2 regions of the Bordetella sp. FB-8 genome follow, and region 1 is predicted to be linked to the other one. Evidence: predicted binding sites of a transcription regulator. Region 1 holds the regulator's gene; the other holds the start of a gene.
What was found. Region 1 encodes sigma-54, which starts transcription at its own class of promoters, with help from an activator protein. Its sites were predicted from a motif close to TGGCANGNAANCTGCTTT; they were not measured.

Region 1 (8,063 bases):
GCCGCGATCGTCGGTCGGCAAGGTGCTCAAAACCGAAGTGCGCAATCTCGTTCTCAAGGAAACGCCATGAACACACCTGTAACCCGCCTCTGCGCGCACCATCTCGCCGGCATGTCTTATCGCGACGCCGATCTGGTCGAGGACCTGATCGGCAAGAAGACCTTCACCGAAGTGATGTTTTCGCAGATCATGGGCCGCGAAGCCCGGCCGGTCGATCTGCGCATGCTCGACGCCGTGCTCATCACCTTGATGGAGCACGGCCTGACACCAAGCGCCATAGCCACTCGCGTTACCTACATGAGCGCGCGGGAAAACCTGCAAGGCGCGGTCGCGGCCGGCCTGATGTCCGTGGGCAGCCGCTTTGTCGGCACCATGGAAAACTGCTCGCGCCTGCTGGACCGCATTCGCCGCGCCGGCGATCCGCAGGCCCAGGCCCAGGCCATCGCCGCCGAGCATCGCAGCAGCCGGGAGGCCTTGCCCGGCTTTGGCCACCACCTGCATAAGCCCGATGATCCAAGGGCTGTGAAATTGCTGGCGCTGGCCGAAGCCGAACCGGAACTGGACCAGAGCGCGGTGTGCGCCCTGCGCCTGCTGGCCCAGGCCGTGGATCAGGCCTATGGCAAGCACATCACCATCAACGCCACCGGCGCCGTCGCCGCCCTGCTGGGGGGCATGGGCGTGCCCACCGATCTCATGCGGGGCTTCGCCGTCATTTCGCGCGCGGCCGGCCTGGTTTCCCACGTCGCCGAAGAACAGCAAAGCCCCTCGGGTCGCTTCATCTGGGAAACCATAGACCATGCCATTCCGTATGTGGGCAAGGGCAAGTCTCATCAACTGGGGCAATGACCGGGCGCTCGGTGCCTGCACGACCGGCCGCGGCCAGGCAGGGCCCGGGCCTCCCGCAGAAAAGGGGCGACTGCAGAATATGGCCGCCGGCCTCAGGCTGCGGCGACGACAGGAATGGGCGAGCTGTTGGCGGCCTGGCCCTGTTCGACCAGGACCTCGGCCGGTTTCACCGGCCGTGTGACATCGCGCACCTCGCAGACACTGGAGGCGCGTCCGCCGGGCAGGTATTCGCAGGCCGTGCTGGCGCAACGGCCGCAGCACGAGGCGACGCCCAATTCGAACTGCAGGTCATCCAGCGATACGGCGCCCGCGTCGACGCAGGCGCGGACCTGACGCTCGGTGATGGCATTGCAGATGCAAATATACATGCGAATTATTATCGTCTTTGTATACTGCACGGACAAGGGGCAGGCGGCCAAAATATGTAATGCAACGTGACAAGGAGGCATGGCCGGGCTCGGACGCAATGCCGGATCCGGCATGCCGCTTTCCATGCCGCGCCACAAAGCCTCTCCTTGGAGACAGGAGACCGCTGGCGGCAGCGGCACATCAGCCCTGCCGTGGATCGATCAGGAATTTCTCGCCGGTCGCCTTGCGCTCGACGGCGCGCAGCACCTCGGGCCGCAGCACTTCGGCCAGGCCGATGGTGCGCGTGTAGTGGCTGGCGAAGGTCGTGGTCAGCTCGTCGGCCACGCGCTGGCGAAGGCGCTGCGCGGCATCGGGGCCTATCTTGGACAGGTAGTGAAAGAGCAGCCACGCCGACACGCTCCACGCATAGCCCAGCGGGGCGCGATCCAGCAAGATCGGCGCGGGGTCGAGGCTGCCGTAAATGTAGAGCTGCTTGAAAACGGCGGTGCCATATCGACTGTAGGCGCCCGGCCGCCGGGCGGCGGCGCGTTCCATGGCCAGCAGGATGTCGCTGCCGAGCTTGCCGCCGCCGATCGCGTCGAAAGCGATGGTGGCGCCTGTCTGCGCAACCGCGTCGGTCAGGCGGGCGGCGAAGTCCTCGTCCTTGCTGTTGAGCACGTGAGTCGCACCGATGCCTCGCAGCAAGGCGGCCTGCTCCTCGGAACGCACGATATTGACCAGCGCGATGCCATCGGCCAGGCAGATCCGTTGCAGCATCTGGCCCAGATTGGACGCGGCCGGCGCGTGGACGATGGCCTTGTGGCCTTCCCGGCGGGCGGTGTCGACAAAGCCGAGGGCGGTCAAGGGGTTGATGAACATGGAGGCGCCGTCCGCGGCATTGGCGCCCGGGGGCAGAAGCATCACATCGTGCATGCCGATCCTGCGGTAGTCGGCGTACATGGCGCCGCCGGACATGCCGACGCGCTTGCCTTCGAGAGCGGCCGCATTCCTTCCCGCCGCCACGACCAGGCCCGCGCCCTCGTTGCCGACGGGCAGCGACACGCCCAGCCGGCCGGCGACCGCCGCCAGGCGCGTCGGTGGCACGGCAAACGCGATGCGTGCGCCGGGAGCATCGGACACGATGCGGGACAGGTCCGCCGGACCCAGCAGCAGACCGATATCGCTGGGATTGAGCGGCGTCGCCTCGATGCGGACAATGACCTCGTCGTCGCCGGGTTCTGTCAATTCGACTTGTTCCAGCGACAGGACGAGCGTGCCGTCCTCGTTGATCGTGGATCGCAATTCGCGTCCGGTCCAGGCCATATTCCCACCTCCGATGCAGGTATCCATGCGTTCATCTGCCAGACGATAATTCGGTTTGAACGGGAATGATCGAAAACGTGCAATGCAATGCGGGCAAAAGCCGGCCCGGGCGCAGCGCACGCCTCGAAGGGCAGACGGTCCGGGGCCAATAACCGCCCCAAATTTTCCCATATACGGGATATATTCCCATATATGAATGAACCCAAGATCAATCAGAACCGTTCCCTCGCCGAGCATCTACGCACCTTACGCACGGATCGCGGGCTTACGCTGCAGGATCTGGCCGCCCGCAGCGGCGTCAGCCGGGCCACCCTGTCGCGGATCGAAAACGGCGAGGTAAGCCCCACGGCGGAAACGCTGGGCCGCCTGGCATCGGCCTTCGTCCTGCCTCTCTCGCAACTGCTGGCTCCGCTGGAGGCGGACTTTCCGCCGCTGGTGCGCCATGCCGAACAGAGTGTCTGGCAGGACCTCGAACATGGCTACTCGAGGCGCTCGCTCTCGCCCCCCAACCGCCAGCTGCAGCTCGAAATGATCGAGTGCGCGATCGAACCCCGCCAGCGCATTGCCTACGAGCGCCCGGCCTTCGCGGGCCATGAACACCATCTCGTGCTGTTGTCCGGCGCGCTCGTGCTCACTGTCGACGGAGTCCGGCACGAGCTGGCCCCGGGCGACTGCCTGCGGTACCGGCTGCGCGGCGCATCGTGCTTCGAGACTGGCCACCAGCCCGCCCGATACATCATTGCCATGGCATAAGGAACGGCCCCGCATGACACCGCACATCATCGAAATCGACGGTCCCGCGCTCGAACAAAGCGTGCAAGCGTTTTCCCGCATCCTTGCCGACAGCGTCGCCCTGGGCGCGGCCATAGGCTTCATGACACCGCTCTCTCTCGACGACGCGGCCCGCTTCTGGCTGGAAGGCGTCCGCCCCGAGGTCGTTGCCGGAAGAAGAATCCTCTTGGGCGCGCAGCACGATGGCGACATTGTCGGCACGGTGCAGTTGCTTACGTGTATGCCGGCCAATCAGCCTCATCGCTGCGAGATCGCGAAGATGATTGTCCATCCGCGCGCGCGCAGGCTCGGCATCGGCCGGGCGCTCATGAATCACGCCATCAATCGCGCGCGCGAACTCGGCAAGACGCTCATCACCCTGGATACGCGAACCGGCGACGCCGCGCAGCCGCTGTATGCGAGCGTCGGCTTCGAGGTCGCGGGCGTGATACCCGATTACGCATGGAACCCGGACGGCGAGGCCAGACACGCGACCACCTATATGTATCGCAGGATCTAGAGCGGATCATCCGGTACCGCAGCCACTACGCCGTTACGGATATCACCAAGACAACCCAGAGTAGGGAACCGGCTGGGCGCCCGGCCTCTAACGCATCACCTGCGCCTGCGCCTTGCGCAACGCCGCCGGCGCGATGCGCAGCGCCTCGCGGTACTTGGCCACCGTGCGGCGGGCGATCACGATGCCGCGCTCGGACAGACACTGCATGATCTGGTTGTCGGACAGGGGTTTGCCGCGGTTTTCCTCGGCCACCATCTTGCGGATGTGCTCCTGCACCGCCGTGGCCGAAGCGGCATCGCCGGTGTCGGTCGCTACTCCCGTGCCAAAGAAGCGCTTGAGTTCCATGGTGCCGAACGGCGTGAGCATGTACTTCTGCACTGTGGCGCGTGAAATCGTGGACTCATGCAAACCAAGCTCGCTGGCGATGTCCTTGAGTATTAAAGGACGCATGGCCGCGGCGCCGTGGGTAAGGAAGTCCGACTGGTGCGCCACGATGGCCTGGGACACCCGCAGGATGGTGTCAAAGCGCTGCTCGACATTGCGTATCATCCAGCGCGCCTGCTGCAGCTGGGCCTGCAAAGCGGCATGGCCGCCTTCGCGCCGATTGCCCAGCATCTGGGCATAGACTCCATTGACGTGCAGGCGCGGCACCACGGCGCTGTTGAGTACGGCCCGCCAGCCCTGGCCGGTCTTGCGCACCAGCACGTCGGGCACGGCGTAGTCGGCCGCCGGCACGGTCCAGGCGCGGCCGGGGCGCGGGTCCAGCCGCACGATCAGCGCATAGGCCGAACGCAAGGTGTCGGCATCGCACTGCAGGACTTCGCGCAGCCGTGCCGGGTTGCCCGCCGCCAGCAGCGGCAGGTGCTGGGCGCATAGCTGCCGCGCGCAGGACAGCACCCGGGCATCGGCTGCCTCCGGCAGGCGCGAAACATCGGGGTCGCGCAGTTGCAACCGCAGGCAATCGGGCATGTCGCGCGCACCGATGCCAGGCGGATCGAAGGATTGCAGCAGCATCAGCGCGGCGCGCAATTCGTCGGCATCGACATCGAGCTCGGGCGGCAACCAAGACAGTATCTCTTCCAGCGGTGATCCCAGGTAGCCGTTGTCGTCGAGTTCGTCGATCAGTATGCCCACCAGGGTCTGGTCGCGCGCCAGGGCGCGCGTCAACGCAAGCTGGCCCAGCAGATGTTCGCGCAGCGTATCGGTGTGCGCGGCCTGCGGCATGCCGTCGTCGTCATCGGAATACACTCCGCCCGAGCCGGGCATCTCATCGGAGCGCGATTCGGCCGATTCGCCCGGGGCGTCGGCCTGCTCCATCGAATCTTCGCGCTGCGGATCGGCCGCTTCGGCTGCCGGGGTCGGATCGTCGTCGCGTTCGAGCAGCGGGTTTTCGATCAGCGCCTGGGAAATCTCCATTTCAAGTTCGACGGACGACAGCTGCAACAGCCGAATGGACTGTTGCAGTTGCGGCGTCAAAGCCAAATGCTGGCCTTGACGAATTTCCAGGGCGGGACGATTGCTCATAGGTACAATCATATAGGTCAATCGGGCGCAGCCGCCCGGATGCCCAACCTTCTCACGCCAGACATGCCAGCCACTCCCGACCGTATACGCCAGGACCGCCGCCTCATCGGCCAGACCCTTTTCAAGCTGTCGTTGACGCGCCTGGCCATCCTGGCCGTGGGCATCGTCATCGCCGCGGGCATCTGGATCTATGTCGCATCGTGGATATTGAACGACGCCTCGCCCTGGATCCAAAGCTTGGATCAGGGAGTCGGACTGAGCTGGCAGCACATCCTGGGACCGTCGGCCGTCAGCCTGCTCTACGGATTCATCAACCCCTGGCTGTGGCGCATCCTTGCGCTCATCTGGACGCTCATCGTTCTTTATTCGCTCAAGACCTGGATACTCTCCAGCCTGGCCTCCGGCCGACTCTACACGGTCAACAGCCGCGTACTAGCCGAGCTGCGCCCCAATTTGTGCGAGGAGGTGGCCGATGTGCTGCGCTGGGTCTGGCAAGACCGCAGCGAACCCTTCACCGTCGGCGACCTGCAGCGCGCGCACCGCGAGCTGCGCAGCAACCGCATCGGCAAGATCGCCCTGACTCGGGCGCAGAGCGCCATCCTCGACCAGGGCGCCGTCGGCGATGCCGGACTCGAGGAGCCGCCGCGCGCGGCGCGGCGCCAGGCCGAGCCCACACTGAGCCGAACGCGCTGATCCGCCGGCTCCGGGGCGGCCGGGCCGCCCCAGGCAAAAATTTGCGTTGCCGCGAAAAATATGAAAGACTAGAAAGATGAATGCGCAACGCACCTTTTTTGCACACACCACGGCTTGGGGCAACGCCCGCGCCGGGTCTGTCGCAGCGCGTTCTTTCCTCCTGGCTGTCCCAGCCGCTCTAGCGCTATCCCTACACCTAGCGATCGGTTGCCGAGCCTAGTGTTCGTGGTGTTCGGCAGCCCCCGGGCCGCGCTCATCCCTGCCGCGGCGCAGCTTGCCACAAGCCTGCCCCTACTTGTAAAAAATCAGAATCCAGCCCGCACCATCGTGCGCACTGATGCCGGCACCGCCGCCTAGCGGACGTTGCCCTGGCCGCCACCCTGGCCAGCAGCCGGTACAACGGATTCACAAGACCCGAGGACCCCGACATGATGCTTGCCAACCCTGCCACCAAATACATCCCGTTTCGCCCCTTCGCGGACGACTACGCCCAGCGCACCTGGCCCAGCCAACGCATCACGCACCCGCCCATCTGGATGAGCACCGATCTGCGCGACGGCAACCAGGCCCTGATCGAGCCCATGACCGTCGAGCGCAAGCTGCGCTTTTTCGACCAACTGGTCAAGATCGGATTCAAGGAGATCGAGGTGGGCTTTCCCTCGGCCTCGCAGACCGACTTCGACTTCGTGCGCAAGCTCATCGACGATAAGCGCATTCCCGACGACGTCACCATCATCGTGCTCACGCAAGCGCGTGAAGAACTGATCAGCCGCACGGTGGAAGCGGCCGCCGGCGCCAAGCGCGCCATGATCCACCTCTACAACGCCTGCGCCCCTGCCTTCCGAAAGATCGTCTTCAACATGAACAAAGACGAAGTGAGGAACGTGGCGGTCACCGGCACCAAGCTGATCATGAAGTACATGGCCCAGCATCCGGGTACCGACTGGCGCTATGAATACTCCCCCGAAGTCTTCTCCACCACCGAACCCGAGTTCGCGCTGGAAGTGGCCAATGCCGTGGCCGAGACCTGGGGTGCCACGCCCGAGCGCAAGCTGGTGCTCAACCTGCCGGCCACCATCGAAGCCACGCAACCCAATCTGTACGCCGACCAGATCGAATGGATGTGCAAGAACCTGGCGCGCCGCGACAGCATCATCGTCAGCCTGCACCCGCACAATGACCGCGGCACCGCCGTGGCGGCCGCCGAGTTCGGCGTGATGGCCGGCGCCGACCGCATCGAGGGGTGTTTGTTCGGCAGCGGCGAGCGTACCGGCAACGTCGACCTGGTGACGCTGGCGCTCAACCTCTACACCCAGGGCATCCACCCCGGCCTGGATTTCTCCGACATCGACGAAGTGCGCCGCACCGCCGAGTACTGCAACCAGATTCCCGTGCATCCGCGCCATCCGTACGCGGGCGACCTGGTGTTCACGGCCTTCTCCGGCTCGCACCAGGACGCCATCAAGAAGGGCTTCGCGGTGCAGAAGCCCGACGCCGTATGGGAAGTGCCCTATCTGCCCATCGACCCGGCCGATCTGGGCCGCAGCTACGATGCGGTCATCCGCGTCAACAGCCAATCGGGCAAGGGCGGCGTGTCCTACCTGCTCGAACAGGAGCACGGCCTGGTCCTGCCGCGCCGCCTGCAGATCGAATTCTCACGCGCCATCCAGCGCGTCACCGACGAGACCGGCCGCGAAGTGACCTCGGGCGACGTATACGGCATCTTCGACAGCGAATACCTGGCGCAGACCTCGCCCTGGACGCTGATCAGCCATCGCATCGAAAGCAATCCGTCGGCCGGCGAAGGCAAGCACTACACGGTCACCGCCGAACTCGAATACGACGGCCAGCGCCGCACGGTGCAAGGCAGCGGCGACGGCGCGCTGGCGGCCTTCGTCGCCGCAGTCGGCGAGCCCATCCGCATCATGGACTACACCGAGCACGCCATCGGCACCGGCACCGATACCCGCGCCGCCTGTTACGTGGAAACGCGCGTAGGCGACGCGCCGACCGGTTTCGGTGTGGGCATCGACGGCGA
Region 2 (8,063 bases), 1.2 Mb from region 1:
TGCCTGCATAGGCCCCGGACCGCAGGCCGCGCATGTGGTGCGCAACGCCCATCGCTTGGCGCGGCAGCTCGAATGCAACCTGCACGTCATCACCGTGACCACGCCGCGTATCGCCGCCCTGCCGCCGGCACGCCAGCGCCTGCTGGAACAGGCCATGGCGCTGGCCGAACAATTGGGCGCGCGCATCGAGACGCTGGCCGGCGACAACCCCACTGAAGTCATCACGCGCTATATCCGCCGGCACAACATCAGCAAGGCCGTCGTCGGCCGCGATGAAATCCACAGCCGGTCGTCCGCCTGGATCGGCGCGCTTCTGGGCGGAGTATGGTCGCGGCGCCGCGGCAGCCTGGCCGAAGCCCTGGTGCGCGCCTGTCCGGACGTGGATATCGTGCGCATCGCCGCAACAGCGGCGCCAGCGCCGCAGCGCGATCTCGTCCCGTCCGAAGCCGACGAGGCCGACGCGCCGCTCTCGCGCTACGGCTATGCCTGGGCCGGTATCTATTGCGCCATCGCAACTTTGGTCTCAAGCCTCGCCTTTCCAGCATTGCACCAGACCAATATCGTCATGTTCTACCTGCTGGCGGTCGTGGCCGCGGCGCTGCGCCACGGCCGCGGCCCGGCCGCGCTCGCGGCGGCGATCAGCGTGGGATTGTTCGACTTCTTCTTCGTGCTGCCGCTGTGGTCTTTCGCTGTGTCCGACGTGCAGTACCTGCTGACCTTCGCCGTGCTGCTGGGCGTAGGGCTGCTCATCGGCCAGTTGACGGCGGGCCTGCGCGCCCAGGCCGAAAGCTCGGCCAAGCGCGAGGCCGACACCCGCGGACTGTACGAATTCGCCCGCGAACTGTCCTCGGCCCTGCAGGCCGAGCAGATTGTCGGCTCGGCCGAGAATTTCCTCAAGGCCGCCTTCAACGCCCAAATCGCCCTGTATGTGCAAAGACTGGACGATCAATTGCATAGGGCGCCCAAGCCGGCCGACATGCCCGACCCCGACCCGGCGCTGGCGCAATGGACCTTCGACCACGGCCAGGCCGCCGGCATCGGCACGAGCACGCTCAGCAACAGCCCGATCCTGTACCTGCCGCTGCGCGCGCCGATGCGCGTGCGCGGCGTGCTGGCTCTGCACGTCTCCAAACGGGCGCTCTATGCCGAGCCGCAGACGCGGCGCCAACTGGACGCCTACGCCACCCTCATCGCCATCGCGCTCGAGCGCCTGCATTACGTGGAAGTAGCGCAGCAGGCCCTGGTAGGCATCGAATCCGAGCGCATGCGCAACGCGCTGCTGGCCGCGGTATCGCACGATCTGCGCACGCCGCTGACCGGCCTGATCGGCATGGCCGATACCTTGGTGCGCAATTCCATTTCCCTGCCCGAGGCGGCCCAGGAAACAGTGCAGGCTATGCGCGAGCAGGCAAGACGCATGCATGCCCTGGTCATCAACCTGCTCGATATGGCACGCCTGCAGAGTCGGGAAACTGCACTGCGGCGCGAATGGCAGTCGATCGAAGAGCTGGTCGGCGTATCGCTGGCCGCCATGAAGGAAAGCCTGGCTGGCAGGCCCGTCGTGGTGGACCGCCTGTCCGATCTGCCGCTGGTGGAATGCGATGGAGTACTGATCGAGCGCGTACTGTGCAATCTACTGGAAAATGCCGCCAAATACACGCCGCCGGGCAGCCCTATCCACATCGGCGCAGCGATACAAGGTCAGGCGCTGCAGGTCGCCGTCAGCGACCAGGGCCCGGGCGTGCCGCTTTCCGACCGGCAGCGCATTTTCGAGAAATTCACCCGCGGCGCAAGCGAGTCCGCCACCCCCGGCGTAGGCCTGGGACTGGCCATCTGCCAGGCCATCATGCAGGCGCACCGGGGCCGTATCTGGGTCGATCCCGATTACCATCAGGGCGCGCGCTTCGTGTTCTCGCTAGCCCTGGGCACGCCACCGGCCCTGGAACCCGAACCTCGCTAATCCTGCCGCCATGTTCGACTACCGCCCCACCGTACTACTGATCGAAGACGATGCCCACATCCGCCGCTTCGTGCATGATGCACTCGCGGCCGAGGGCTGCGAGGTCTTCGAAGCCGACACCGTCAAGCGCGGCCTGGTCGAAGCCGGCACGCGCCAGCCCGACGCCGTGGTGCTGGACCTGGGCCTGCCCGATGCCGACGGCATGACGCTGATCCGCGAACTGCGCGGCTGGACCGAAGTGCCCGTGCTGGTGTTGTCGGCCCGCGACCAGGAAACCGACAAGATCGCCGCACTGGACGCAGGCGCAGACGACTACCTGAGCAAGCCTTTCGGCCTGGGCGAACTGCTGGCGCGATTGCGCGTGCTGCTGCGCCGGCGCGCCCGCGACGCGTCGAACGCGGCCGAGGTCGATTTCGGCGACGTCCATGTCGATCTGGCCCGCCGCATCATCACGCGCGCCGGCCAGCCGATGCATCTGACCCAGATCGAATACCGCCTGTTGGTCTCGCTGCTGGCGCATCGCGGCAAAGTGCTGACGCATCGCGAACTGCTGCGCGAGGTATGGGGTCCTTCCCACGTGGAAAGCAGCCACTACCTGCGCATCTACATGGGCCACCTGCGCCAGAAGTTGGAAGCCGATCCGGCCCAGCCCGTTTATCTGCTGACCGAGATCGGCGTGGGTTATCGCTTCGCTGCCTGATCGCCGGATCGCCGGAACCCCGGAGCGCCGGAGCGCCGGAACGCCGGAACGCCGAATCAGAAAGTCTTGGTAATCGAGGCGATGACGGCAGCGCCGCCCATATATTGGCCCTGTGGGCTGGTATAGACGGTGTGGCGCGCGTTGGTTTGCACATATGCCAGCGCGGCGCTCCAGCCTTGGCCCATATCCTTGGTGGCGCCCAGCTTCCAGTCCAAGTAGGAACCGCCGCCGACGTTGCGCACGTACTGATAGCCGATGTGCGAGTTCACCGTCAGTCCCCAGACGCCCGTGTCGTAGTTGTCCGACAGATCGAAGTACTGGCTGTGCTGGCTGTTGGCCGCGCCGAACAAATTGCTGGTGGCGTACGAGTACTTGAAGGTGAGCGATTTGTAGGTCAGAGCGCCGTACAGCTCGGTGGTGTTGGGGCTGACCGTGCCGGACGGATAGTTGCCGAAGTACTGGTAGCGCAACACGCCCAGGTCGTAGCTCCAGTCACTGTTGATGCTGTTCTTGTAGCCGCCGTAGAAGTCCGTTTCCACCGGTGCGCTGATCTGGCCGTTGCTGTTGCCCAGCCAACGGATGGTCGAATCCCAGTTACCCAAGTAAAAGCCGCTCTTGTGCGTGAAATCCAGGCCGCCCGAGACAGCGGGATAGCCGGCCGACTGCATCAAGCCGCGGTAACGGTACTGGCTGGCCACACCGATGTTGGGAACCAGCGTGTAGTCCGACTGCGCAGCCTGTGAGGCCGGGGCGGTATCGTCGGCCCAGCTGGGAAAAGACAATGCGGCGAGAAAAATTCCTGCGCTCAGGCAGACAAAGCGCTTAGGGGAGAGGGGCAGCATAGCGAGTTTTTCCTTGTCGGTCGGCAAAAACGCAAAGTGCGGAGGCACTCTGACATGGAGCTTTAAGCAAGTGACATGCCAGCTTTGCGTTGCCGCACAAAACGCAGTCGCACCCAAGCGCAGTACCGGCAAATGGCGCCAAGACGGTGCCAAGCCCGGCCGAAATACGCACCTACCGCGTAGCCACTTGCACCGATATGGCACGGATCAATGCCGGCCGCGCCGAATGAACGGCCTGGGAAGCGGCGGTCTCAGGCGGGCCGCGGCCCATGCCTGGGCGCCTCGACACACGCGCCATCGAAACCGGCTATACGGCAGGCATCCGCCTCGCTCGGCGCGGGGCGGCCGAAGAAATAGCCCTGCGCTTGCATGCAGCCTTTCTGCATGACGCAAACCAGCTGGTCCATCGTCTCGACCCCTTCGGCCACGGTCGTGACCCCCAGGCTCTTGCCCAGGTCCGCGATGGCCTGAACCACGGCCGCGCAATCGGGCCGATCCAGCGCGTCGCGCACGAACGAGCCGTCGATCTTGATCTTGTCGAAAGGGAAAATCCGCACGTGGGCCAGCGATGAAAAGCCCGTGCCGAAATCGTCCAGCGCGATGCGCACGCCCATGGCCCGGACCTGACGCAGTTCGGCCACCACGGCGCCGTCTTCGCGCAGCAAGGCGGTCTCGGTCACCTCGATTTCCAGGCGAGGCGGCTGCAGCCCCGCCTCGGAGAGGGCTGCGACGATGGCCGGCACCAGAGTGCCTCGCCCCAGTTGCGCCGCCGAAACGTTGACGGCCACGCTCGCGCCATCGGGCCAATGCATCGCCTCGCGGCATGCCTGACGCAACACGAACCGGCCTATCTGGTCGATCAATCCGCTGCCCTCGGCGACCTGGATGAATTCTTGCGGAGACACCCAGCCGCGCCCGGGATTGTGCCAGCGCAGGAGGGCCTCCCTGGCCGTGACCTGGCGCGACGCGATATCAACGATAGGTTGGTAGAAGACGAAGATGTCCCGTTCTTGATGCAACGCTGCCTGCAGCTGCGTCTCCAGCCGCAGGCGCTCCTGAGCGTGGTTTTCCATATCCTCCGTGAACAGGCGGTAGGTTCCTTTGCCCGCCGCTTTGGCCGCGTACAGCGCCATGTCGGCGTGCGCCAGCAGGGCCGCGGCGCTTTCGCCGCGACGCGTGGTCAGCACGCATCCGACCGATGCACCAATGCGTACCTGCGCATCCTTTTCAAGAACATAGGGAACCGAAAGCGCGTCCACCAGGCGCGCCGCCATGCCCCCGACCTGTTTCTCACTGGTATTGCGCAGGAGCGCCGCGAATTCATCCCCGCCGATCCGGCCGAGCGACATGCCCTGGGCGCGCAGGCACTGCGCATCAAGCCGCCGGGCAACCTGCCGCAGCAGCTCGTCGCCGGCATGATGGCCTCGGCCGTCGTTGATGAACTTGAACCCGTCCAGATCGATGTAGAGCAGGCCCAGCGCCCCCTCGGGGTCGGCAAGGCTGCGCTCGAGCTGTTCGAGAAACGACGCGCGGTTCGGCAGTCCCGTCAGCGCATCCTGGTGCGCCAGCCTGTGTATGCGCTCCTCGGCCCGAAGCCCGTCTACCATGTCGATGAATGCACGATAATTGCGGAAAACCAGGATCATGAACATGATCGAGGCCAACACCATATTGAGGGCCACGGCGATCAGCGTCAGGCTACCCGTCGAGGCAAAAAAGCCGGCGAATTCCAGGTTCACGATGGCGATCATGATGAACGCAGCCGATCTCAACTGCCTCAGGCTGAAAACGTAACCCATGGTGGTAATCGCCACGTAAAAAACCACGTGTGCTTGGGCATAGGCGCCGCCGTAGGGAAAAAGGCATAGCGCCCAGGCCGTGAATACGGCGGCCACGGGAGCGGACAGCCAGTTCGCGCGTACGACCATCCTACTTGCCGTCAAGACGGTGGGGGCCGTCCAGCGCGTCCTGCACCAATGCAGGATCCGCGTGGCGCTTCCCAGGGTAAGCAGCGCCGGCGCGGCTATCGTCAGCCACCACGGCGCATACGCCATGTGAGTCGCCGCCACCATCCAGGTGCTCGATATGAAGATCAGATGCATCACCGGAAGCTGCTGGGCAAGCGCCCGATACTGCGCCATCACGACATCGGCGCGATCCAGCGGGACGGTGACGAGGCCGACCGCACCCGCCAGCAATTTTCTCGGTGTCATGGCTCCGTGTCTTGGACCTTGCGGGCGCGGCGACGGCCTACATATTGGCGATCATCGCCCGGCCGAAGCCCGAGCACGACACTTGCTCGGCACCCGGTATCAGGCGGGCAAAGTCGTAGGTGACCTTCTTGGCCAGGATGTTTTTTTCCATGCTGCTGATAATGAGATCCGCCGCTTCCAGCCAGCCCATGTGACGCAGCATCATCTCGGCCGCGAGAATCTGAGAACCCGGATTGACGTAGTCCTTGCCCGCGTATTTGCGGGCCGGACCGTGCGTGACCTCGAACACCGCCACCGAACCGGACATATTGGCGCTGGGCGCAATGCCGTGCCCGCCCACCTGAGCCGCCACGGCGTCGGAGATGTAGTCGCCGGTCAGGTTCATGGTGGCGATCACGTCGAACTCGCTCGGACGCAGCAGCACGCGCTGCATGAATGCATCGGTCAGCACGTCCTTGACGATGACGTCGCGGCCCGTGCGCGGGTTCCTGATGCGGCACATGGGTCCCTTGTCGATCAGGCGTGCGCCGAATTCATCGACCGCCAGGGCATAGCCCCAGTCGCGGAAGCTGCCTTCGGTGAATTTCATGATGTTGCCCTTGTGCACCAGCGTCACCGAATTGCGATCGTGGTCGATCGCGTATTGAATGGCCTGGCGCACCAGGCGCTCCGAGCCATCGCGCGAGATGGGCTTGATACCGACCGCCGAGGTGTCGGGAAAGCGCAGTTTCGCGCCCAATTCGTTCTGCAGCAGCGCGATGAGGCGCTTGGCTTCATCGGACTGCGCCGCGTATTCGATGCCGGCGTAGATGTCCTCGGAGTTCTCGCGGAACACGACGATGTCGGTCTTTTCCGGTTCGCGCACCGGCGAGGGCACGCCCTTGATGTAGCGCACCGGCCGCAGGCACACGTACAGATCGAGCTTCTGGCGCAGCGCCACGCTCAGGGAGCGGATCCCGCCCCCCACTGGGGTGGTCAGCGAACCCTTGATCGCCACGGCGTATTCGCGGATGGCGTCCAGGGTCTCGTCGGGCAGCCAGTTGTCCGTGCCGTAGACCTGCGTGGCCTTCTCGCCCGCATAGACTTCCATCCAGTGGATCCTGCGCTTGCCGTCATAGGCTTTGTCCACCGCGGCATCGACCACCGCGCGCATCACGGGGCTGATGTCCACGCCCACGCCGTCGCCCTGTATGTAGGGAATCACGACCTGGTCCGGCACCACGAGCGACTGGTCGGCGTTGACGGTGATCTTCTGGCCCTCGGCGGGGACCTTGATGTACTGGTACGGCATGAGGCTGGCTCCGGTGGAATCGGCGGCAATTCTATAGAATACAGCCTGTAACGCAGGACTTCCCCATGTTCAATCCTTCACGCGAGCAAGTTCGCGAATTTTTCGTCGAGACCTGGCGCAAGCACCGGGCCAACGAGGTGCTGACCCCGCTGGAATCGATGGCGCTGGACTGGGTGATCGAACACCCCGAATACCACGCCGATCTCGAAAACCCCGAGGCCGGCCAAGCCGATTATCCGGTCGAGAAAGGGCGCACCAATCCGTTTCTACACCTGTCGATGCATCTGGCCATCGCCGAGCAGCTGTCCATCGACCACCCGCGCGGCATACGCGCCGCCTATCAAAAGCTGGTCAACCGCGGCGACGCGCATCATGCCGCGCACGAGATCATGGAATGCCTGGGCCAGGTCGTGTGGGAAGCCCAGCGCCTGGGCACGCCGCTGGACAGCGAAGCGTATATCGAATTGATCCGTCAGCGCACCGGACGCTGAACCCCGCGGCAATGAGCGAATTGAGCCATCGCGCAGCCTTCAGTAAGCGCTTCGCGCTCGGTTTTTCGGGCCGCGCGCGAATGATATGGACGCGCCTCTACCGCAGCCTGCGGATGCGGTCATGGTTCCCGCACGTTCCGCTGGCTCTGGCCGTCGGTTTGGCCGGCTTCGTGCAGGTCTGGCCGTCGCAGGGGTCGTTGCGCGAGGCTGCCTCTTTCTTCGCGGCGCCCCGGGAGGTAAGCGACCTGTCCCGCGGTTTCAACGCGCTGGCGATCCATGGCGTATCGCAGGATCTGGTCGGCGGCCTGCTGATAATGCTTTCGCTGGGCCTGCTGCTGCACTCGCGGCTGGCGTGGGTGCTGACGCTGCTGATGACGGCCGCCACGGTCGGGCTGCAGTTCATGCCGCACGCCCAACCGCTGCCGGCCGTCACTGCCTATAGCGGCGTCTTGCTGGTCCTGCTGATCCTGGCCTATGGCAGCTTTCAGCGCGCCAGCCTCGCCACCGGCACGCTGTTCGCGCTGATCGGCGTCCTACTGACCGTGGGCTACGGCGTGCTCGGCAGC

Region 2: H143_RS0101565 (TorF family putative porin) is a predicted target of sigma-54. The motif match lies at 3,566-3,583, and genes of this name have one in related genera.

What each region holds. Positions count from the first base shown of each region.
Region 1 covers NZ_KB907784.1:1,472,558-1,480,620, reverse strand. Annotated here, with positions in the region: gene H143_RS0107075 (class I adenylate-forming enzyme family protein) at 1-70, shown strand, start outside; gene H143_RS0107070 (citryl-CoA lyase) at 67-846, shown strand; gene H143_RS0107065 (bacterioferritin-associated ferredoxin) at 939-1,214, opposite strand; gene H143_RS0107060 (zinc-binding dehydrogenase) at 1,396-2,544, opposite strand; gene H143_RS0107050 (helix-turn-helix domain-containing protein) at 2,710-3,270, shown strand; gene H143_RS0107045 (GNAT family N-acetyltransferase) at 3,284-3,808, shown strand; gene rpoN (RNA polymerase factor sigma-54) at 3,896-5,332, opposite strand; gene H143_RS21360 (hypothetical protein) at 5,396-6,025, shown strand; gene leuA (2-isopropylmalate synthase) at 6,454-8,063, shown strand, end outside.
Region 2 covers NZ_KB907784.1:317,822-325,884, forward strand. Annotated here, with positions in the region: gene H143_RS0101555 (sensor histidine kinase KdpD) at 1-1,960, shown strand, start outside; gene kdpE (two-component system response regulator KdpE) at 1,971-2,660, shown strand; gene H143_RS0101565 (TorF family putative porin) at 2,717-3,502, opposite strand; gene H143_RS0101570 (bifunctional diguanylate cyclase/phosphodiesterase) at 3,754-5,715, opposite strand; gene icd (NADP-dependent isocitrate dehydrogenase) at 5,753-7,006, opposite strand; gene H143_RS0101580 (DUF1841 family protein) at 7,072-7,497, shown strand; gene H143_RS0101585 (ion channel) at 7,509-8,063, shown strand, end outside.